Regions from separate parts of the Planococcus sp. NCCP-2050 genome, predicted to be linked through region 2. Evidence: riboswitches for the same ligand, from Rfam matches in the RefSeq annotation. Region 2 holds a riboswitch; each other region holds the start of a gene.
The links. Region 2 has a riboswitch for cobalamin ahead of NFU07_RS05700 (ABC transporter substrate-binding protein). Riboswitches for the same ligand answer to the same signal wherever they lie in the genome.

Region 1: another riboswitch for cobalamin. It lies ahead of NFU07_RS08500 (acyl-CoA thioesterase); the one in region 2 lies ahead of NFU07_RS05700 (ABC transporter substrate-binding protein).
Region 3: another riboswitch for cobalamin. It lies ahead of NFU07_RS04500 (hypothetical protein); the one in region 2 lies ahead of NFU07_RS05700 (ABC transporter substrate-binding protein).

Annotation. Positions count from the first base shown of each region.
Region 1 covers NZ_BRCX01000001.1:1,705,953-1,713,710, reverse strand. Annotated here, with positions in the region: gene NFU07_RS08520 (class I SAM-dependent methyltransferase) at 1-45, shown strand, start outside; gene NFU07_RS08515 (GNAT family N-acetyltransferase) at 61-1,185, shown strand; gene NFU07_RS08510 (MFS transporter) at 1,212-2,519, opposite strand; gene NFU07_RS08505 (undecaprenyl-diphosphate phosphatase) at 2,962-3,786, shown strand; cobalamin riboswitch at 3,868-4,045, shown strand; gene NFU07_RS08500 (acyl-CoA thioesterase) at 4,202-4,687, shown strand; gene NFU07_RS08495 (ribonucleoside-diphosphate reductase subunit alpha) at 4,689-6,971, shown strand; gene NFU07_RS08490 (ribonucleotide-diphosphate reductase subunit beta) at 6,984-7,758, shown strand, end outside.
Region 2 covers NZ_BRCX01000001.1:1,171,070-1,178,827, forward strand. Annotated here, with positions in the region: gene cobD (threonine-phosphate decarboxylase CobD) at 1-673, opposite strand, end outside; gene cbiB (adenosylcobinamide-phosphate synthase CbiB) at 660-1,613, opposite strand; gene NFU07_RS05690 (adenosylcobinamide amidohydrolase) at 1,610-3,070, opposite strand; gene NFU07_RS05695 (FecCD family ABC transporter permease) at 3,072-4,049, opposite strand; gene NFU07_RS05700 (ABC transporter substrate-binding protein) at 4,057-5,034, opposite strand; cobalamin riboswitch at 5,167-5,352, opposite strand; gene argS (arginine--tRNA ligase) at 5,400-7,061, opposite strand; gene NFU07_RS05710 (YwiB family protein) at 7,058-7,468, opposite strand; gene NFU07_RS05715 (antibiotic biosynthesis monooxygenase family protein) at 7,608-7,758, opposite strand, start outside.
Region 3 covers NZ_BRCX01000001.1:897,538-905,295, forward strand. Annotated here, with positions in the region: gene NFU07_RS04480 (hypothetical protein) at 1-71, shown strand, start outside; gene NFU07_RS04485 (glycosyltransferase) at 58-1,359, shown strand; gene NFU07_RS04490 (glycosyltransferase family 2 protein) at 1,410-3,254, opposite strand; gene NFU07_RS04495 (ABC transporter substrate-binding protein) at 3,377-4,327, opposite strand; gene NFU07_RS04500 (hypothetical protein) at 4,324-4,872, opposite strand; cobalamin riboswitch at 5,046-5,242, opposite strand; gene NFU07_RS04505 (GIY-YIG nuclease family protein) at 5,444-5,848, shown strand; gene NFU07_RS04510 (threonine aldolase family protein) at 5,898-6,992, opposite strand; gene NFU07_RS04515 (glycerol-3-phosphate dehydrogenase/oxidase) at 7,169-7,758, opposite strand, start outside.

The sequences.
Region 1 (7,758 bases), 530 kb from region 2:
ATCCAGACGAATTCAAAGCGATTTCTGGTGATTGCTAGGAAGTAAGGAGATCTGAACAGAATGGAAAGCCGCTATCTATCAATTGAACCTTTAATTGAATATAAATCAGGGTTTCATATAGTGCTCTATCATGGCTGGGGCACTTCTACAGAAAGTTTTAACTCATTGGGGCGCCGGATGGCAAAAGCAGGCCACCGGGTTATCATTCCGGAAATTCTCTACCACGATTCCAGAAATCGGCTCAAAAATCCGTTTACAAAAGAAGCCATCCAACGCCACTTTTGGGAAACCATTTTTACGAGTATAGAGGAATTCAGCGATTTAGCGACGGCTGCTGATTTGCCGGTTTCGAGAACAGTCGTAATTGGCAGTTCAATGGGTGGTTTTATTGCCAACGGAGTATTTTCAAGAATGCCAAATTTAGCCGGAGCGGCCAGTATTAATGGCTCCGGTTCCTTTTTATTCACTGAAAAACGCTTCCGGGAAATGGATGGCCGGCCAAAGCCGACTGAAAAAGAAGAGGCCAATCTCAGAGAATTCGATCCGAAGGGAAAGGGGATAGGGGCTTCTCCTGTCTTACTGCTTCATGGAAGCGAAGACCGAACCATTCCGGTAGAGGGACAAAAAGATTATTACGGTTATTTGATTGAAAGTGGAAAGTCCAATGTTGAATTGAAATTATATGAAGGTATTAACCACCAATTTTCCGAAGAGATGGTCTTGGATTTAATCGGTTGGTTAGCAGATTTGAGCATAGAAGAGATTATTTCCAAGAGCCTGCATCCAGACATCCGTCAACTTCTGGCCTATGCCACATCAGAGGAGCGGATAGAAGTGGAATATGCAGCCTATCAACACGATCCAAACCGGAGATTGTACGGCTTGAAAAAAGAAGGGAATTTTATAGGCTGTATTGGAGTCGAGCAAAAAGGACTCGGGCAGCTTGAAATTATCCATTTAGCTGTTTCTCCGGTAAATCGGAAAGCTGGAGCTGGAAAGAAGCTTGTGGAGTGGGTTTTCCGCACATATTATCCGAAGGTCATGATTGCTGAGACAGATAGCGAAGCTGTCGGTTTTTACCGCAAGTTGGGATTTGAGGTTCACAGCCTAGGTGAAAAATATCCAGGGGTTGAGCGTTTTCTCTGTAAACGAAGTTCGGCCAACTCTGAAGAACAAAATAAATGATTTTAATGTCTATATACTAAGAGCCCTTACTCATGGAGTAAAGGCTCTGTCTGTTTTTGAAGAAATTCTTCTTTGAACGATTCCGCGCTTTGTTCACCTTGTTTACGAGGCGGGCTCGCAAGGAAAGCGGCGAACATGCCAAGCAGCGGAAACAGCAAGATTCCCCAAAGAATTTCCGTATAGCCGCCGAACAGATCATACGCGATGCCGAGCGGCAATGGGCCGAGTGCTGAGCCGGTCACGATCATCGCCATTGAAATGCCGCTGATGCTGCCAATGTGCTTGCGCCCGAAATAATTCGGCCAGACGACAGCCATGACAATGCGTTCAACGCCCATGCTGACTCCCCAAACAAGACCGAACACAATGGCCATTGCTAAGGTGCTAGTGTTTTGAAGCAGCAGCAAAGAAATGATTTCTCCGAAAAACAGCAATGCCAGCATATATTGCACTTTCACTTTCTCAAGCAGCATGCCCGTCAAGAAAGTCACAGGCAAACCGATCAAAGCAGTGATACTTAAAACGCTGGCAGCTGTTTCAAGAGATAATTCTTTTTCTTGGAAAATCGAAACTAAATGAAAAGTAAGGCCGGTATTAACAATGCCCGGAATGGCTGCACAAAACAGCAAAAGCCAAAACGCTTTTGTTTTGGAGGCTTCTTTCACCGTCCAGCTGATTTCTTCCACAGTCTTCTGCATCTTTCCTTGTTTTTTGGCGTCTCCATTATCAGGCAGCAAGCCCATGTCTTCCGGTTTGTTCTGAATCAGGAAAAAGGCCAGCGGGGTAAAGCAGATAATAATGATAGCGCCGAGGATCAGCCAAGAAGCGCGCCAACCAAAAGAACCGATCAGCCACACGTTCAGCAGCGGAAATGCGGCCGAACTGACCAAGCCGCCGATTGCTGCGATGCTGATGGCTCGGCCTCTTTTTTTCACAAACCATTGGGGGATCAAGGAGCTGGAAATCAGCGCCATCGATCCTTGGCCCAATAAGCGGATGAAAAAGAAACCGATAAAGAGCATGACAAGGCTGGTGACAAAACTATTGAACATACAGGCAACCGCAAGTGCCAAAGAAACAATGACGGCCATTTTGCGGGATCCGTTGCGGTCGATCAAACGGCCGATAAAGAATAGCAGAAATCCGGAAGCCAGAGTGGCCGCTGAATAGATGCCAGAAACCGTTGAACGGCTCCATCCAAATTCATCTATGTAATAATCAATGAAAATTGAGTTGGAATAAGTTTGTCCGGGACCAGAAAAAAACTGGGACAGCGCTGCAAGCGCGATAATCACCCAGCCGTAATGAAAAGAATATCCTGTAATTTGTTTCATCGTACATCTCCATTTTTAGCGGAAAATTAATAAGTTAACGCCATTAATATATTGAAATCACAATTTATTATCATACCATCATTTTTTATTATTAAAAGGTATTAATATCAAAAGACAAAAAGAAAAAGGATTCAGAAATTAATTATTATGGAAAAACAAAAAAATCTTCTTAAACTTAGGATGAATAGATTAGAGTTTTTCTTTTTAATGGTTTCGAAGCAAAAAGAAAGGAAAAAAGGTATAAGATAAACAAAGCCATTGCTTTCTGGAAGCGGAGAGTAAAGAAACGTGCAAATAAGCACTTCAGCGCTGCTTGACTTTATAGGGCACAGTCGAGTTAAATGAAAAAGACTTCTTTTTTAGCTGCTCACGACATGGAAGAGAAATTAGATAAAATAAAACGAATCGGACAATATGAACGATTTTAAGGAGAAAGAACAGAATGGATTTGTGGGAAATTTTTGTTGCGATTGTACTGGGAATTGTGGAAGGTTTAACAGAGTTTGCGCCAGTTTCTTCAACAGGGCATATGATCATCGTTGATGACATCTGGCTGAATTCAAAAGAGCTGTTCAGTGAACCGGTGGCGAATACGTTTAAAGTCGTCATTCAGTTAGGTTCTATTTTAGCGGTAGTGATCATCTTTAGAGACCGTTTCAAAGACTTGCTTGGTTTAGATAGAAGCAAAACGGCTGAGAAGAAGCAGCGTTTGAGTTTGACGAAAGTAATTGTCGGGTTAATCCCGGCCGGAGTGCTTGGTTTGGCTTTCGAAGATTACATAGATGAATACCTTTTTTCGGTTGAGACCGTTATTATCGGCTTAGTGCTGGGTGCAGTGCTTATGCTAATTGCGGATTACTTTACCAAAAAGAAACCGCATATCGATACGGTTGACCAGATGACTTATAAACAAGCGCTTGGCATGGGGCTTTTCCAATGTCTTGGTTTATGGCCAGGTTTCTCCCGTTCAGGATCGACCATAGCCGGCGGGGTTCTTTTGAAAATGAGCCACAAATCAGCAGCCGATTTTACCTTTATCATGGCAGTGCCGATCATGCTTGGAGCAAGCGGCTTGTCGTTATTGAAAAACTGGCAGTACATTACGGTGGACGCTCTTCCATTCTTTGTGGTCGGATTCATCAGTGCTTTTGTGGTAGCTTTAGTTGTTGTTAAATTCTTCTTGAAATTGATTGATAAAATCAAATTGGTGCCATTTGCGATTTATCGAATCGTACTTGCGGCCTTGATTTTCGTTGTTTACCTGTAATCGCTTGTAAAATTCATAAAGCTGGATTATAGTAAATAAATACAATAATTAGTGTTTAGATTTATTTTTGAACACTATATATAGTGTCGCCGATAATGATGGTGCCTGAAAAGGCTTAATAGGGAATCCGTGAAAACCGGAGCTGTACCCGCAACTGTAAGTGCTGACGAACTATGGAAAACCACTGTCCAATGGATGGGAAGGCCGTAGTGTAGGTGGAAGCACAAGCCAGGAGACCTGCCTCGTTATAAGTTTATGATCTTCTCCGGGAGCTGGGAGGTATAACGAAGGTACTCTGCAAGGAACAGTGGTTTTCTGCTGTTTTCCGTTGGATTATTTGCGTTTATATACCCGTCTTCTCTCAGAGAAGGCGGTTTTTTTGTCTTTAAAACAAGTAATGGAGGATTGAGCTGCAATGGAAAAACAAATTTCGGCAAGCATTTCACGGACGGTGCAAACAAGACTCGTGCTGCCGCCTGACACAAATCATATGGGAACTATATTCGGCGGGACGGTACTTGCCTATATTGATGAAATTGCGGCAATTACCGCCATGAAACATAGCGGAAAAGCAGTAGTGACCGCTTCGATCGATACGGTCAACTTTTTATCTTCCGCTACAGTCGGGAATGTTCTTCTTTTGGAAGGAGTTGTGATCTCGACAGGCCGGACATCAATGGAAGTCTATGTAAAAGCGGAATGCCAAAACATTGAAACAGCCGAAAAAACCTTGACCACAACAGCCATTTTGACAATGGTCGCGGTAGATGACGCTGGCAAACCAACGCCGGTGCCCGCAGTGGTGCCGGAAAGTGAGAAAGAAAAACAATTATTTAAAAGCGCACAAGATCGAAAGCAGCAGCGCATGAAAATCAATGAATTTGCAAAGGAGCTGATTTGATATGAATACCATCAACCAGTTGGAAAAAGACACAGTTGAAAAAGCCATCCAACGGGCAAAAGAAGTCTATAACTTGGATACAGCACCTCTTCTCGATAAACTGGCAACACTTGAAAGTGCAGCGAAGGCGGAGCAGTCGCTTATCTATGCCCTCAACCGGATTTCCATGGCAGAACCCGATTGGACATTTGTAGCGGCGGAGCTATATTTGGAAGAATTGTACAAAAAAGCTGCAAAGAACCGAAACTATCCGCCGCAAGATAAATACGGCGATTTCTATAAGTTGGTGAAGAATTTAAGTGAAGTCGGCATCTATTCGAGCGACTTGATGGAAAGCTATTCCGAGGAAGAAATCAAGGTGTTGGGCAAGGAAATCGATGCTGAGCGAGACTTGCTGTTCAATTATATCGGCCTGTTTTTATTGGCAGACCGCTATGTAGCGAAGGATTATGAAGGAAATATCCACGAATTGCCGCAGGAGCGCTTCCTGGTCATCGCGATGACTTTGATGCAAAATGAACCACGAGAAAAACGGCTAGATCTGGTAAAAGAAGCTTATTGGGCGATGAGCAACCTTTATATGACAGTGGCAACACCGACCTTATCCAATGCCGGCAAGAGCTTCGGGCAGCTGTCTTCCTGCTTTATCGACACGGTGGACGATTCGCTCGACGGCATTTACTTAAATAACTGGGATATTGCCCGCCTGAGCAAAGACGGAGGCGGCATCGGCATTTACTACGGCAAAGTCCGCGCTCTAGGATCGGACATTAAAAAATTCAAAGGCAACTCATCCGGAGTCATTCCATGGATCCGCTTGGTCAATGATACAGCAGTCAGTGTGGATCAGCTTGGACAGCGCCAGGGTGCGGTAGCTATTTACTTGGACGTCTTCCATAAAGATATTATGAACGGCTTCCTGGACTTGAAAACGAACAATGGCGATGAACGCCGAAAAGCGCATGATATTTTCACGGGAGTTTCGATACCGGATCTATTTATGGAAAAGCTGAATGAAAAAGATGAGAATGGCCGGAGCATCGGTGAATGGCATACCTTCTGTCCGCATCAAGTTAAAAGCGTTATGGGCTGGAAGGATGAAAACGGGACGGCACTTGGACTTGAGGATTTCTATGATGAAAACGATGTAAAGCATTTTACTGAAAAATACGAGGAAGCGGCAGCGAATCCGCTCTTGCCGCGAAAAACTTACCGGGCGATGGATATCATGGCGCGCATCATGGTGTCGCAGCTTGAAACGGGGACACCTTATATGTTTTATCGCGACGAAGTGAACCGGCAAAATCCGAACAAGCATATGCGCGGAAAAGGGCGTACGTCGATCTACTGCAGTAATTTGTGTACAGAAATTGCACAAAACATGTCAGCGACAACGATTACAAAAGAATATACCGACGAAGACGGCAACCTGGTCATGATCCGGAAACCGGGCGACTTCGTTGTCTGCAACTTGTCGTCGATCAACTTGCCGCGTGCGGTGAAAGCGGAAGTGCTGGAGCGTCTCATTCCAATCCAGATGCGCATGCTCGATAATGTCATCGACTTGAATACGATTTCTGTCGGGCAGGCGGATGCGACGAATAAAAAATACAGAGCGGTAGGAAATGGGACTTTCGGATGGCACCATTTGCTCGCACTTGAAGGTATCCACTGGGAATCAGAAGAAGCCGTAACGTTCGCTGATAAGTTATATGAAGAAATTGCCTACCATACGATCCGCTCTTCTATGGAACTTGCCAAGGAAAAAGGTGCTTACCGCGAGTTCAGCGGCTCGGAATGGCAGACAGGCGAGTATTTTGAACGCAAACAATACACAAGCGGCCGCTGGACCGATCTGCAAAAAGAAATCACTGAGAACGGCGTTCGCAACGGCTGGATGATGGCAGTCGCGCCGAACTCGTCAACAGCAAAAATCGGCGGTTCAACGGACGGCATCGATCCATTGTATGCAGTCGAGTATGCAGAGGAAAAGAAAAACTTCAAATTCAAAGTGACAGCACCTGACTTGAACCACAATACGTACGATTACTACCGCCGGGCCCGCCATGTCCTGGACCAAAAATGGAGCATCCGTCAGAACGCGGCACGCCAGCGCCATATCGACCAAGGCATCAGTTTCAATTTGTATGTTCCGCATACGATCAAAGCAAAAGATTTGCTGGAAATGCATATTGAAGCCTGGGAACAAGGGTTAAAAACGACTTATTATGTCCGCAGCACATCACAGGCGGAAATTGAAGAATGCGAAGCATGCCAAAACTAAGGAGGAACGAATATGTCCATACATGCACCTTTATCCAAAATTAAGCTGCTTAATCCGGAACATCCGAATAAATCGACAGGTATCCTGAATGGCCAATCTTCCGGTTTATTGAATTGGAACGACATTGCCTACCCGCAAATGTATGATCTTTACCAGACGCTGCTATCGAATTTCTGGAAAGCCCAGGAAATCAATATGCAGGATGACATCAAACAATGGGATAGCTTAACTGCAACCGAACAGGATGTATTCTTGCGGTTGAATACACAATTAGCATCACTCGACAGCCTGCAGACGCCGACGATGAGCCAGGTGATGGACTACGTGACCGACTCGAGCTTTAAAGCGATATTCGCTGTTATTGCCCAACAGGAAGCAGTCCATACGGAATCATATTCCTATATCCTCAGCTCATTAGTGGCGGTAAGTGAACAAAATGAACGCTTCAATCAAGCCAAAAGCGATCCGATCGTCCGCAAGCGCAATGAGCTGATCTTGGATGCATACGAGGAATTCCGGCAAAATCCGACTGCTCAGAACCTCTTCAAGCTAAGCGTCAACTCCATTAACTTGGAAGGGATTTATTTCTACGCCGGCTTTGCTTTCTTCTATCATTTGGCGCGCCAGCAGAAAATGCTGAAAACCAGTACGATGATCAGTTATATCCAACGCGATGAAATGCAGCATGCTTATTTCATCGCCCAATTCATCCGGATCCTGTTGACGGAAAACCCGGAATTGAACACAGATGAAAATATTGCTTATGTCTATGAAGCAATTGACAAAG
Region 2 (7,758 bases):
CGAGCCGGAGTCCGGCAATCGCGTACATTTTTGTCATCGACCGGACGACGATGGTTTTAGGGTAAGACGATTGGCGCGGAATAAATGAAAAAGCTTCTCCCGCAAAATCGATGAAGGCTTCATCGATCACCAATTCACATCCCGCCTTCTTGCATGCTTCAGCAATAGATTCCATCTGCGGCTGTTTAATCAGAAGGCCTGTCGGATTATGCGGGTTGCAGATATAGACAGCGGCACAGCCAGCAAGAGAAGATGCCAATAATTCGATATCAAGCTGCCAGTCATTTTCCTCCGTCAATTGGACGGTTATGATTTGGGCTTCTTCCGCTTCCAGTGTTTTTCGGTATTCGGAAAAAGCCGGTTCAATAAGCACCACTTTCTTTTTCTGATACCGGCGTGCTAACCATGTAAAAATTTCAGCAGCACCGTTTCCTGTAATCACTTGTTCAGTTGAAACCCCATGGAAACTGGCAGCGGCGCTCCGAAAAGGTTCACCTTCCGGATCCGGATAACGTTCAATTAATCCATGCATGGAATGCCAAGAGTTCCGGATGAATTCTGGCGGACCAAATGGATGGACATTTTCACTGAAATCCAAAATCCGCTCCGGACATTCGATATTCAATTGCTGGTAAAGCCGGTGTGGATTTGCTCCATGGTCAGGCAATTTCAAAAATCATCGCTCCTCCTGCAAATAAAATGTAAAACCAAAAGACAGCTAGATGCATATGCGCCACTGTTTCTTTAATATGGTGTGCTTCCAGTTTAAAAATTGGCATTCCCATTCGCGCACGAACGGATTGGACCCCTTTGTAAGTATTGATGCCGCCTAGTTCGATGCCAAGCTGGATGGCAGTCGCAGCTTCTAGCCAGCCACTATTCGGACTTGGATGTTTCGGAGCATCGATCAGCCATTCAGCAAAACGCTGACGTAAGGTGAGCCCTCTTTTATTTCGCGTAGACAATAGAATAATCGCTCCCGTAATCCGGCTTGGGATAAAATTCAGCACATCGTCCAATTTGGCAGAAGCATAGCCGAATCGGCTAAACTGCTCGTTTTGATAACCGACCATCGAGTCGCATGTATTGACCGCTTTATACATCCACAGCCCGGGTGCACCCAGCAAGAACGCCCAAAACAAAGGAGCCGTGACGCCATCGCTTGTATTTTCGGATACGGTTTCGACTACGCCTCTTGTGATTTCGCTTTCGTTCAAGTGCCCGGTATCCCGACCGACAATCCAGGATAGCTTTTCGCGTGCTTTTGAAAAGTCCTTCCGCAAAAGCGGCTGATGCACTTCTTCTGCTGCGTCCTTCAAGCTTTTTTGTGCGAGTCCTACCGCGATCAATACAGCTTCAACAAAGAAGCCCACTATTCCGTGCACTTCATAAGCTAAGCTGACGATTAGATAAGCAATCGCAAAAGCACCACCAGCCATTAAAGCGATTAGCAAGAAACCATTGCGAAATGCATGTGGCGCACGGTTCAACTTTCGAGTCAGCTTCATAATGAGCGATCCGATCCAGCGAACCGGATGCGGCCAATTCTCGGGATCGCCAATGATCCGGTCGATTAAAATACCAAGGGCAATGGCTAAGACATGCGCCGTCATTGCCGTTTCGCCTGCCGGTAGGATTCAAGCGCTTCCAACGTACATTCAAATACACCCGTACCGATCAATTTGCCCAGTTCCGTAATCGGCCCGGCATAAGGCAAATATTCGCCTTGCTGCGTAGCAGAGACGAGACAGCTGTCTGTAGATGTTCCGGTAGCGATCGTGCCCGTCAATGGATCTTTTACCTCTTCTTGATGAAGCGCTTTAGTCTTGGCTTCTGTCGCTGTTATCATCGCCTGGATAAACGCTTCATCCGATAAATGGCCATTGACCATAATCCATGTATTGATGGTGCCGACGCCAACTTCCCGGTCAAGCGCCCTTGAGACATCGACGGCATTTCCAACACCTGCAGTCACAGCAATGACAACCGATCCGAAATCTCCCTGATATTCTTTTACAACCGCATGTTCTGTTCGGACAGCCGTCATCATCCCGACTGTTTCTGTCGGCTTATAGCCTTTGCTCTCAATGAAACCGGTCATTTCCTGGACACTGTCGTCGATATTATAATCCATATCCACGTGGCGGTTGATAAAGGTACGGAACCAGCCCGCCCCCGCATTGATGACCGCGGAAGAAACGGTTTTCAAAGGCATTTCACTTTGGTAGACGACCATTTCAGGAGAAACCAGAAAATCGGCTGCTGCTATTTTAACAGCGGCTGTTTTACGTTCCACCCCAGGCAGCAAAGTAATCTGCGGCTTCGGAAGCTCTGGATGGGGATGATTGCTGACGCGTGTATGGTAAACCGCTTCGATATCTTGCTCCCGCACAACTTCGTGCGGTTCGCCCATGCGGACAATCTGTCCTTGATCCAATAGCAAGAGCTGGTCGCAATACATAGAGGCGATATTGATGTCATGGAAAATCGAAACGACCGTCAGATTTTTTTCGATTGCCTGTTTTTTAATCGTGTCTAATAATTCCTTTTGGTGGTTAATGTCCAAATGATTGGTTGGTTCGTCTAATAATAGAACGCGGGCATTTTGGGCTAGAGCTTGCGCCACAAAAACGCGCTGTTGTTCTCCGCCTGACAGCTGGTCAATTTGCGTCTTTTCATACTGACCGATGTTCATCAGGCGCATCGCTTCATGCACTTCGCTTTCATCTTCCGCTGACCAGGAAGAAAACCAGCCGCTTTGATGCGGGTAGCGGCCAAGCGAAATTGTTTCACGGACCGTATGGGCAAAAGCATGGGCGTGAAGCTGCGGCAAAACAGCCATCTCTCTCGCCAATTCTTTTGCTTGGAATGCGCCAATTTCTTTGCCGCCGATTTCGACTGTCCCAGCAGTTGCCGGCAATACCCCGCTGATCAACTTCATTAAAGTCGATTTGCCGCTGCCGTTCGGACCTAAAATGCCGAGCATGGTTCCTTTCGCTACGGAAAAAGAGACGTTCTGGACAATATTCCGGTCCCCATATCCGCCGCTTAAGTTGTTTATTTTCAACATATTATGCCACTCCTTTGCGTTGGCGGAAAAAGATAAAAGCAAAGACCGGTGCACCGATAAAGGCTGTGATCACGCCAATCGGAAGTTCCGTCGGTGAAATGATCGTACGTGAAACTAAGTCACAGACGATCAGCAATGCGGCTCCGTTGATAAAGGACAGCGGCAGCACATGCCGATGGTCCGATCCCCACAGCAAGCGAACCATATGCGGAACCACGAGCCCGACAAATCCAATCGTTCCAGAAACGGCAACGGCTGCACCAGTCAGAACCGAACCGCTGACCAAAATCATCATTTTGCTCCTTTTGATATTGACGCCGAGATACTGTGCCCGTTCTTCACCAAAAAGCATGGCGTTCAACTCTCTGCGGTTCAGCCATAACAGAAACGATCCGATTAAGAGAAATGGCAGCGCCATCTGCACATAAGGCCAACCGCGCATGGAAACTGAACCCAGAAGCCAACCGATTATTTGGCGCAGCTCTTCCCCCGTCAAAGCGATCATCAACGAAATGACCGAACCGAGAAAAGAGCTGAAAATGATTCCCGTCAAAATCACCGTTTCCATCTTCATCGAACGGTCCACTAATTTGGCAAATGCCATAACCGCCAACATCGTAGCCAGCGCGCCCGCCATACTGATGACCGGTAAGGTGAAAATTCCTAAAAAAGGAATGGTAATGCCGAAAAAGAGCGTCGTCACGGCACCTACTGAGGCACCGGAAGACACTCCTAACGTGTAAGGATCGGCCAATGGATTTTTCAGAAGCCCTTGAAAAGCTGCCCCGGCAATGGCCAGCGCCGCTCCGACAAGGCCTGCCAAAACCACACGCGGCATCCGAATATTCCAAAGGATATTAGCTGCTGTTTCATCCGAAGATGGATTCCATAGCACCCGCGGCGAAATCGTTACCGTGCCGACCGTTACACCCAACACTACAGCTCCCGCCAATAAAATGAGGGATATCGTGTAGGCGATCAGGTTTTTATTCACCGTAGACCTCTGGATATACTGCTCGTGCAAGCTCCAGCAATCCTTCTGTCACTCGTGGGCCTTGGCGTGTCAATTTGTCCGAGTCGAGGTTATAAACCGCTTCGTCTTGTACTGCTGTGATTTCAGCAAAACCATTGCGTCCCATGATGAGCTCGACTGCATTTGGTACGTATGCGCCTTCAGTAGTAACAATTACGTCCGGATTGCTGCTGACGATCGCTTCCGGATCCATGCTGACCCAGCCTTCCTGATCGCCGGCGATGTTTTCAGCATTGATCGTTGACAGCATTTCATCGATGAATGTACCTTTGCCGGTCGTATAAATTTCCGGCGTACTTCCCACTTCGACAAACACTTTTTTCGGTTCTTTTACTTCTGCAGCCATTTCTTCAATTTCGTCCAATTGCGCTTCCATCTCCGAAATTTGTGCATCCGCTTCTTCCATGGTGCCTGTCGCTTGGCCGATGATGGTCATCGTTTCAAAAACTTCATCAAAAGTGGTAGCTTCTTCAACTACAAATACATCTAGGCCAGCATCTCGAAGCTGCTGCAATCCAGCGTCTCCGATTCCTAAATTCGATTCATGCGCTAATACGATATCGGGCTGCAGGCTAATGATTTTCTCCACATTGAATTCCTGTCCGCCAATTTTCTCAACGCTTGCTGCTTCTTCCGGATAATTATCAAAATCGGAAACCCCGACCATCTTTTCACTCAATCCCAGTTCATAAGCGATTTCCGTATTAGAAGGCACCATCGAGACAATCGCATCCGGCTCTTCTTCAATCACCACTTCTTCGCCGACAGCATCCGTTAAAGTTACCGGGAATTCGACTTCCGCCACCTCTTTGGGCGGTTCTGCCGGTGTTTCTACGTCCTGTTCTTCTACCGGTGCTGCCTCTTCACCACAGCCTGCCAGCAGCAAAGCCGCCATACCCGCACTCATTCCAAACTTCCAAACTTTTTTCATTGCTGTATCCCCTTTTCTCTTGATGTTCTGTTTTGATGTGTTAAAAATAAAAAAATCCTTCCGCATAGGACTGCGGAAGGACGAAAGGACGGCATAAAGAAGACTATGCATCCAGCCGGTCCTCGCAGGCTAATGGGGCGTTTCATAAAGGCAGGTCTCCTGGCTCGTGCTCAACGCTTTCTGCGCCTTCCCGGAGTCTTGCTCCAGTGGCTTCAACAGATTGCTCACACTTACAGTGGCGGGACCGCGCCGGATTCGAACCGGCTTCCCTTTTAACTTATGCTGTTACACATAAGCACCTTTATGATTTCGACTATTCAATTGATTCATTTTCATTATACACATTCAGTTAAAAAACAGAAAGTTTACATTTTATCCGGTGCAGAAACGCCGATCACTTTTAACGCATTCGCAATCGTCGTTCTAACTGCCGTAATCAATGCCAGACGTGCACGCGTCAAGTCTTCATTCGTCGCATCCAATACTTTATTGGCATTGTAGAAGCTATGGAAGTTCGAAGCAAGATCTTGAATGTACGTCGTGATGCGGTGCGGTGCACGCAGCTTCGCAGCATCGGCAACCACTTTCGGGAAATCGCCGATTTTCTTCAAAACATCTACTTCTTTTTCTGATGACAATAATTCCAGATGGTCAGTTGAAGCGATGAAACCTTGCTCTTCTGCCTGGCGCACAATCGAACAGATACGGGCATGCGCATATTGCGAATAGTAAACCGGGTTTTCGTTGGACTGGGAAACGGCCAAATCCAAATCAAAGTCCATATGCGAATCGCCTGAGCGCATCGCGAAGAAATAACGGACTGCGTCTAAGCCGACCAGCTCAACCAATTCACGCATGGTGACCGCTTTGCCAGTACGTTTGCTCATCTTCATCTTCTCGCCGTCTTTGTAAAGCTGAACCATCTGCACGATGTTCACTTCCAACGTGTCGCGGTCGTAGCCAAGCGCTTCGATTGCCGCTTTCATACGCGGAATATAGCCATGGTGGTCAGCGCCCCAAATATTGATCAATTTATCAAATCCACGCTGCAATTTATCTTCATGGTAAGCGATATCCGGAGTCAAATACGTGTAAGATCCGTCGTTCTTGATCAATACGCGGTCTTTATCGTCTCCGAATGCCGTTGAACGGAACCATGTAGCGCCGTCTTCTTCATAGACATGGCCATTTTCGCGAAGTTTCGCTAATGCTTTATCGATTTTGCCATTTTCATAAAGGGATGATTCCGGATACCATACATCGAATTCCACACGGAAATCCGCAAGGTCTTTCTGAAGCTTCGCCAACTCCACTTTCAAGCCGTGTTTACGGAAAGCTTCAAAACGCTCTTCATGCGTCATCGCAACAAATTTATCGCCGTGTTCTTTTACAAGGTCTTCCGCGATATCTTTGATGTCTTGTCCGCGATAGCCGTCTTCCGGCATGCTGTCGCCTTTTCCTAATGCCTCAAAATAACGGGCTTCGATCGAAAGCGCCAAATTATTGATCTGGTTTCCGGCATCGTTGATGTAATATTCACGTGAAACGTCATAGCCTGCAAGGTCGAGTACATTGCAAAGCGAATCGCCGACAGACGAACCGCGGGCATGGCCAAGATGCAAGTCACCAGTCGGGTTTGCTGAAACGAACTCGACTTGAATGCGTTCGCCTGCGCCGGAATTGGTGCGGCCGTAATCTTCCTTCTGCTCCAATACGGTTTTGACGACATCCAGTAAATAGTCTTTCTTAATCGTGATATTGATAAAGCCAGGTCCTGCAATTTCCACTTTTTCAATATTCGCTGATTCTTTATCCAGGTTTTCCACAATCGCTTCCGCAATCGCACGCGGTGCTTTTTTAGCGATGCGCGTCAATTGCATGGCGATATTCGTTGCATAATCGCCGTTCGCTTTGTCTTTTGGAGATTCCAAATGGATTTCCATTGGTTCGGTTGTTAATTCGGCTTTTTGAACCGCTTCACTGATGGCCAATTTGATGGCCTGTTGCACTTTTTCTACTGCATTCATGATTTACCCTCCGTAAATTGTATTTCCATTTCGTATTCCCCGACATGGGATGAGCCCATCGCCAGATCGTATCGAACTTTGAAACGCGTATCGCTTGCTGATAATTCGTGCGCTTTCGTCGTCAGCATAAAAGACCCTTGTTCGTTCGTTAAATTCCCCGTTTGCTCTTTATGTAATAAAAACGGCAGGCGCATCTGCAAGCCTCCGCTTCTCATGATTACTGCTTCATCATCGCTGATTTTCACTGTGGTTCGGATGCTGAGCTCTTCAAGCTGCTCTTCATATTGCAAATAAAGCCGGTTATTTTTAACCGTCATTGTGCCTTCCGACCGCATTTCCAACACTTGCTCTTCAACATCCGGTTGGCGGATTTTAGTTGTCAGTTTGATTTTCACGAATTTCTTCAAAACGCTTCCGCCTTCCTGTCGATTGATAACCTTTATATTATAGCCTGTTTTGCACTGGTTTTTCAATTAAGTTTGGGATAGCTCGCGGCATCGCATAAAAAAATGGCGCACAGCCATGCTGTGCGCCACTTGGAGCCATTTATCGCGTATACGTTTTAACGAAAGAAGGGCGCGGAAAAACATTCGGGCGTTTATCAATGCCTTCTGCTGTGCCGCGTTTCGCATGGGCATGGCTATAGGCTTGGGATTGCTGCCAGTTTGTAAACGATTCTTCATCTTTCCACAAAGTC
Region 3 (7,758 bases), 270 kb from region 2:
AAAGCGTCTACCGGCTTTATTACAAAAACGGCTTATATCCCAAAACAAGTGAAATTAATGAATATCTATGACTTCCTATCAAAAAGAACCTATGAAGTGACAGAAGTTGAACACCCGCCTGAAGAAAAAGGATTAACTCGCTATGAACTGGAAAAAAACAAGGTTTACCGCTTTTTCGATAATGGAAAATATGTTTTATACAAAAATTATGAAAGTCCAGGCAATCGCTTGAAATTCATCGATATCATGGATCCCCACCACCGCATCCGAAAAATACGGAAAGAGTATAATCTTGCCGGACTCTGCCATAAGGAAATCATCTACAAACAAGGGACAACCTATATCTTAGAAGAGATTTTCTTAGATGAATCCGGAAAAGCCTATTTGAATAAAACTTATAACGGAACGGCAGAACAAAAACTGATACGCATCTATCTTTTCCAAGAAGGAGAGGCATTTGAATTCAAAACGGAAAAAGAATGGATTCGCCATTGTTTTGAACAAATGATTGAGAAGCATTCCACCGTCATTTGCGATGCCCGCTTTTTGGATCGCCCTTTACTGGAAATGGAAGTGCCAAAAGTTAAAAAAATCCTGCTTTTCCACAACTCACATTTGAACAGCAATGATGTGGCCGACGTGAAATCGTCCTACCGCTACGCACTTGAACATTTGGATGATCTAGACGAAATTGTGGTCTTAACGAACAAACAACAGGCGGATTTAGCTGAAGTCGTACCGGATACTCAAAAAGTAAAAGTTATCCCCCATTCCGTTGAACTGAAAAACTTGGGCTTCTCTTCAAAAAGAGAAAATAAGCTGGTGTTTATCGGGCGTTTGGATGAACAAAAACAGGTCCACCATTTGATTGAAGCTTATCGCCTAAAGCGGGATGTGTTGCGTGCATACCCACTAGAAATATACGGGGACGGCGATTATAAAGAACAGTTGCAGCAGCAAATCAATGATGCCGGCCTTCAAGAACAAGTAAAATTGATGGGGAAAACCGCCACTCCGGAAAAAATATTTGCACAATCAAAAGCTTCTTTTCTAACGAGCCGTTTTGAAGGCTTCGGATTAGTGATGATCGAAAGCTTAAATAATGGCTGCCCAGTGGTCGCTTATGACATCAAATACGGGCCGAGCGACTTGATTGTTTCCGGACAAAACGGCCTCTTGGTCCCACCTGACGATATCTATGCTTTATCCGAAGCGATGGCAAAAGCCGTAGAGACGGAGTTTCCTGATGTCCGGCCCGCAGACCGTTTCAGCGACGAACAATTCCTCGAAAACTGGCTGTCTCTTTTAAAAGAACCAAAACCCGCCAGCCCCTTCAGCAAATTTTTCAAACGGGCTTAATGGAACGGGTAATCGAGTGAGGCGACTCATTGGATTACCCGTTCTTTTCGTTATCTTGCCCATTTAATATCCGGCATTTTCAATGCCACATCATTCACAACAAATGCTACATAGCTATTTGCCAGTTTGCGCCGTTCGTGCTTGCTTAAATAAATGTCCATGCAGAAGAAATAATCGCCATTTTTAAATTGAGTGGTCAGCCCGGTGCCGGAGATGGACCATTCGCCAACAGCTAAAAAGACCTGATTTACTTCGTCTAAAAACCCATCATATTTCGAGTGGACATGCACACAAATGCGCACTTCATCGCCGTTCTGATAAAAAACCGCTTCCTCAACCGAAAGTTTGTCTGAGATTTTATCGGGTTCTTTAAAAATTGCCGAGAAATTCCCATGCTTTGTGCGATAGGGCTTAACATCAAAATAGCCAATTTTAGCTGTTCCGAACAAACCGAACGAATCTTCAAAATAGCGGGCATCCGCCATTAGACGCGTTTGAACTTTGTATCCCTCGTAATCGCTGACCAATGAAAAATCAAAATAATGCGGTTCTTCAATTTCCCGTACAAATGACAAATCGAGTATGGCATGGAAATAGCCGTGTTTTTCTTTTCCTTCCGGCACTGTCAACAAAGGCGATCCTGAGCTCTTCTCTGCTAGTCCGAGTTTTGCTGGAATCCGGTAGACTTCTTCCGTATCGCGCCTGCTCATCAGCACCGTCAAAAAAGGATTCTCGGGTAAAAAGCGGCTATGGTATTGATGCCCTTCAATGATGAAGTTCTGCCCTTTGATATAAGCATTGATGACACAAGCCGTATATTTATTGGCATGTGTAAAACTGATTCGCTCGTCAATCGCTATTTTAAAAGCGGCATTAGTGGCCGGGTATAATTCTCCTCGGTAAACTTGCAGATCTTCCTGCTTTTTCTCGCTGTCGAGATAATCCATCAACTCATTTGCTTCTCCATGCTCCAATAAGCGGAATTTCACTTTTTGGATAGGAGTGAAGAATTGAAAGCTTTCGCCTGGTCCATAATCTTTCAATAAAGGCGCTAAACTGGCGAGATGTTGTTTTTTTCTGGAGTAATCCAGTTTTTTATTCACTTCATACATGACTTCGAAATTCATTAGCCGGTCCCAATACTGCTGAAGCCCGCGATTGATTTTGCTTTCTTCCACGTTAAGCGAAACGATCGCTTGAAGCGCTGCCTGAATAAAACGGAAGACTTTCGAAAATGGCCTTTCCTGCTTTGTCAATTGGACTTTAATGGCATCTGGATTGCGGGTCGCATAATAACAGTCATAGTCTTTTACGATGGCTATGCCATTCGAACAGATATAAGCAGGGACCGTAAACGTATGGTCCTCGCCAATATTGGTTTCTTCAAAAAAACGGATCTGGTGTTCATGAAGCAAAGAAACTTTGAACATCTTCAATGAGCTGATAGTCGTTAACGCGTTGGATCCGTAAAATGAGAAAAACTCCGGATTTTTTGAAAAAATCGCTTCCGGGACGCCTCGATTCACCCCTTTGTATTTTCCGACAACAATATCACTATCGTATTTTTCTCCTACCGCCACCATTCGTTCCAGCGCTTCTTCCCCTAAAAAATCATCTGCATCCACAAAGTAAATATACTGGCCATTCGCTAGTTCAATCGCTTTATTCCGCGGACCGCTCGGAGAGCCTGAGTTCATCTGATGCTCTACGTGAATATTCGGGAATTCTTTCTCGTAGCGATCCAGGATGGCGCCGCTTTGGTCAGTAGAACCATCGTCTATACAAATAATTTCCAGAAATTGCTGGTCTAATGTCTGATTCAGGATGCTGGCAATGCAGCGTTCAATAAATTGTTCGTCGTTGTATACGGGAATAGCTACAGTCACTTTAATCATGCTTCCCCCTCTTTTCTCTCCTAATTAAGCAAAGGCTTATTATAAATTATACCAGTTATCTGAAAATTTAATCAATTTAAAAAACCACCGCCCTTTTCTTTCGGACAGTGGTTTTAATGAACTTATTTCAATAAATCTGGATAAGCGGTTTCGGCTACCAGTTTCACGGCTTCTCCTATTCTTGGCCCCGGCCGTGAGGTGATATCTGAATCCAACAAGAAGACTTGCTCATTTTGGACAGCCGCAATTTCCGACCAGCTATCGCGGGCTTTGATTTCATCTACAGCGTTCTCAACATAGGATACTGTTGTAAAAATCAGTTCAGGGTTCCGGTTCACCACTTCTTCTTCAGAAAGTTGTGGCCAGCCTTCCAAATCTGCAAATACGTTTTCCACTTGAGCGTGGTTCATAATTTCCTGTTGGAAGGTCTTATCGCCAGTTGTATAGATTTCAGGCAACGGGCTGATTTCGATGTAAGCTTTTTTCTTTTGCTCAACTTCAGCGAGCTTGTCTTGGACGTCTTTAATTTCTCCTTGAATGGAAGCAATCAGTTCTTCGCCTTTTTCTTCCACTCCCATTACTTGCGCGATTTGTTCGATGTCGCCATATACATCTTCAAACGAAGCGGCGGATTCGATGACGAATACCGGAATATCCGCTTCTTCTAAAACCTCAAACCCGGTCGGTCCGCCAGTCGAATAAGCGAGGACAATATCCGGATCCAATTGGATGATGCGTTCTGCATTGAATTTCACAGAATCAGAAACCCGCTCAACTTCCAAAGCTTCCTCCGGGTAGTTATCAAAATCTGTGGCACCGATCAATTTGTCTCCTTCTTCTAATGCATAAAGGATTTCCGTATTGCTCGGAATAAGCGAAACGACGGTTTCCGGAATTTCTTCCAACTTCACTTCATTGCCTAAATCATCTGTCACTGCGTAAGACTCAGCCACTTCCGTTTCCGTGTTTGCATTGTCTGCAGTTTTAGTTGTTTCCGCACTTTCCTCACTTTGGCAGGCTCCGAGAAATACAGCCAGTGCAAGCGTTCCACTCAATAAATAAGATTTTTTCATTTGCTCTTTTCCTCTTCTTTCTTTTTCGGTCTCGTTGGATAGGATTTGCTGATGAACGGAATCTCTTCCACCCCGTGTTTGCGATTGGTATAAACTGCCATGACAAATAAGACGTTAGCGAGCAATTGCGCATAATCAAATAAAATCTCGGGAACTTCCCGCTCCAAACTCACTTTATGCAATGCCCTAACTGATTTTTTCGCTTCGCTTCGGCACACATGCAAGCTACAGGCAGCCTGACTCCCTTGCGGCAAGACAAAATTTCCGATACTGTCTTCCACCTCTGCCACGTAAAAATCGTATAAACTGCTCAGTTTTTCAAGGTCTTCTTGGTCAATCGCTATTTTGCCACGCACCGAACCATTCAAATGATAGGCCATAGGCTGTAAATAACGAAGATCCCACTCTACTTCCGGAATGTCTTTCGTCAACGAAATGGCTTCACCAATGCGCGTCGTCAGTGAATCGGTGCGAATTTCAAAATCCACTGTGGATGCGGACTCCCGCATGAATGGATAGCAAATATAGCGCATTTCTTTTTTCATTCATATCACCTCTTCTCCTGCTTTACTCAGTGGTAATCTTCCGCATCGCACTTCAGATAAACAGCAAAAAGCCGCCCTCATAAAAAGGGCGGCACCATTCCAATTAAACGGCTCGTCTATAAAGCCCAAATTGTAAAAGTTGCCGTATGATTCCCTTATCTTCCGAAGAGTAAAAATACGTTCAAAAAAAGGTAGGTCTCCTGGCTTGTGCATCGTTTTACTCTAAGAACCTTCCCGTCGGATGATCACTCATCTAAGACAGTGGCATTTTCTTATTTCATACGCACTTACAGTTGCGGAAACAGCTCCGGATTCGCACCGGATTCCCTGTTATACTGACGAATCAGCACCTTTTTTCTGCATGATTATTCACTTGTTTCAAGTGTAGCATATTTTATTCCTTAGAAAAGCCTAATTTTCCGATTAGAAAGCGCTTCCAGATATTTGAATAATATGACTTTTACTTCTGCTCTCGCTTATTAATCGTTTATTGGTTAAACTAATAATCAGATAAGTCGAAAATATGAAATAGAAATGAATTTTACGACCGACAAATAAGGGGGATTATTAGATGAAAGAAAAGATTCATGAGCTTCTGAGAAAAGAAAACTATGCATTCGATAATGAAAATTGGAAGTCCATCGAAAATGTTCCTTTTCTTTTAAATGATGAGACCACGATGTTGTTGAACAAGATTAAATTGAATATGGGAATGGCTAAAGGCATCTATATTTTCTGTGACTCCAATCAAAATATCCTTTATATCGGAAAAGGAGCACCAATCTACAACCGCATACGCCGCCATTTCGCAAAACTGAAAAAGACAAATCATGCCCCTCACGGATTTTCCCAAGAGATCCAGGCACCTATCACGATTCATTGGGTCGAAATCGAACAGCCTGAAAAAAGGGAAATCGTTGAACATATGCTGGCATATACCTTAGAACCGGTGTACAAGAAATGGTACGTAGGATAAATAGAAAAAAGCCTGTAAAAGACGCTTACTGTCTTTTACAGGCTTCTTTCTATTTAAGAGTTTTCATTTTTTCATTAAGCTTGGCAAATAGCTCTTCTACCTTCTCTGCCGGCAAAGTTTCATACAAATCACCTAGGCTGACTTCATAGGAGCTGCCGCCGTTTTCCAATGTTTTAAGGTAGCTTGTAAGCCTGATTCCCGTTTCCTGGTGAAGCTCAGCAAGCAGCTCCTCCATCGTGTCATTGGCATAGCTGAAATGGACATGGAACATATTCGATACAGGCTCCACGGGCAGAGTGGTAATCCCTTCACAGCTATTGAAAAAGCCGGCCAGTTCTTTTGCATGTTCATGATACATCGCCATCTTTTTAGATCGCTTGTCAAAATAATAGTCAGCGGAAAGGATATATGGATACAGCGAAATCAAATCGCCGCCGTGGCGCCGTTTCCAAACTTTTGACTGAGCCATGAACTCTTTATCTCCTGCCAGTATCGCTCCTGCGATGCCGCCAATTCCTTTATAGAGCGAGATATAGACACTGTCAAAAAGGCTGCAGACTTCACTTGCGGTTTTACCGTAATAAGGCAGCACTTCCAGAAGCCGCGCCCCGTCCAGATGCAGTTTGATCTCGTTCTTGCGGCAATAAGCCGAAATCTCTTCCAAAGTTTTGTAGCTTGGCAATTGCCCGCCAATTTCACGCTGCGGCAACTCCAACAGCACACAGGCCACTTTCTCGTCCATTTGGAGGACATCTTCTAGCTCAATGACGCGATCCATATCAGCGAGCAGCACAGACTCGATTCCATGCAATTCTTGAAGCCCTTTTTCTTCGTGGATTTCCAGATGGCTCAATGGATGATAAGCTACTTTCCGAATGCCTGCCGCGTCGCACCAGATACGCAAGGCAATTTGCTGCGCCATTGTCCCGCTCGGGAAAAATACTGCATTTTCTTTTCCTAGCAGCTCCGCCATCTTCTCCTGAAACTCTTCAATAACCGTTCCTTGGCCGTAAATATCGCTTTCTACATTTCCATCAATACCCTCAAATGCCTCTTTCAGCACCTTCACATCACGCTTGCCGTGGCCAGCCAACTGGTGCTCACTCTCGAGAAAACTTCGCTTTAACCGTTCATTGGATGTCATTGTCTTGCTCCTGTCTCTATTCAGAATACTTGCGCTTTTATCCACTATATCATTTTTAAGGATACGGGCAAATCGCTGGAAATCGGGAGAAGCCAATACCATTCATGCAAGAAGCAACTGCATACAAAAAAAACGCTCCGATCAATTAAGATCAGAGCGGCTTATCTATGAATTTATTAATTTACTGCGGCTTTAAAAGAGGCACTTGAACGGCTTCCGCCAACTTCAACCGGATGCACAGCCTCATATAGAAGCCCTTCCAGCTCGTTATTATAAGCCGTTGCCTGTTCCTCAGTCCAGCCAAGCACTTTGCCCATATAAGCATTTACAGCCGCTTTATTGGCGTGTACCCAGTTGATATCGAAGAACAATGCACCTGTACGGCGGATGAAGAAATCAATCGGTTTGTAGGCTGCTTCGTATTCCAAAGCGTAGCGCAGCATAGCGAAAGCGATTGGGTCGATTCCCTCTTTAGCCGCTTCTTCGTTTCCGGTAAATAAGAAATTGAAGACTTGGTCAACATTTGATCCGTAGCGTTGAACCAATTTGCGTGCAGCTTCCGGAGAAAGGCCGCGGCTCACACCTAAACGCACCCGATCTTCAGAGAACTTCACGAACCCTTTTGACCCTCCAACTTCGCCGCCTGAAATCGGCAAATGTTTTGTGGATACTTTTTTGAATTTCAAGCCATGCTCTTTTTCCAATTGCTCAGCTACCATATCGACGATGCTTTCGCCCATTTTACGGTATCCGGTCAGTTTACCGC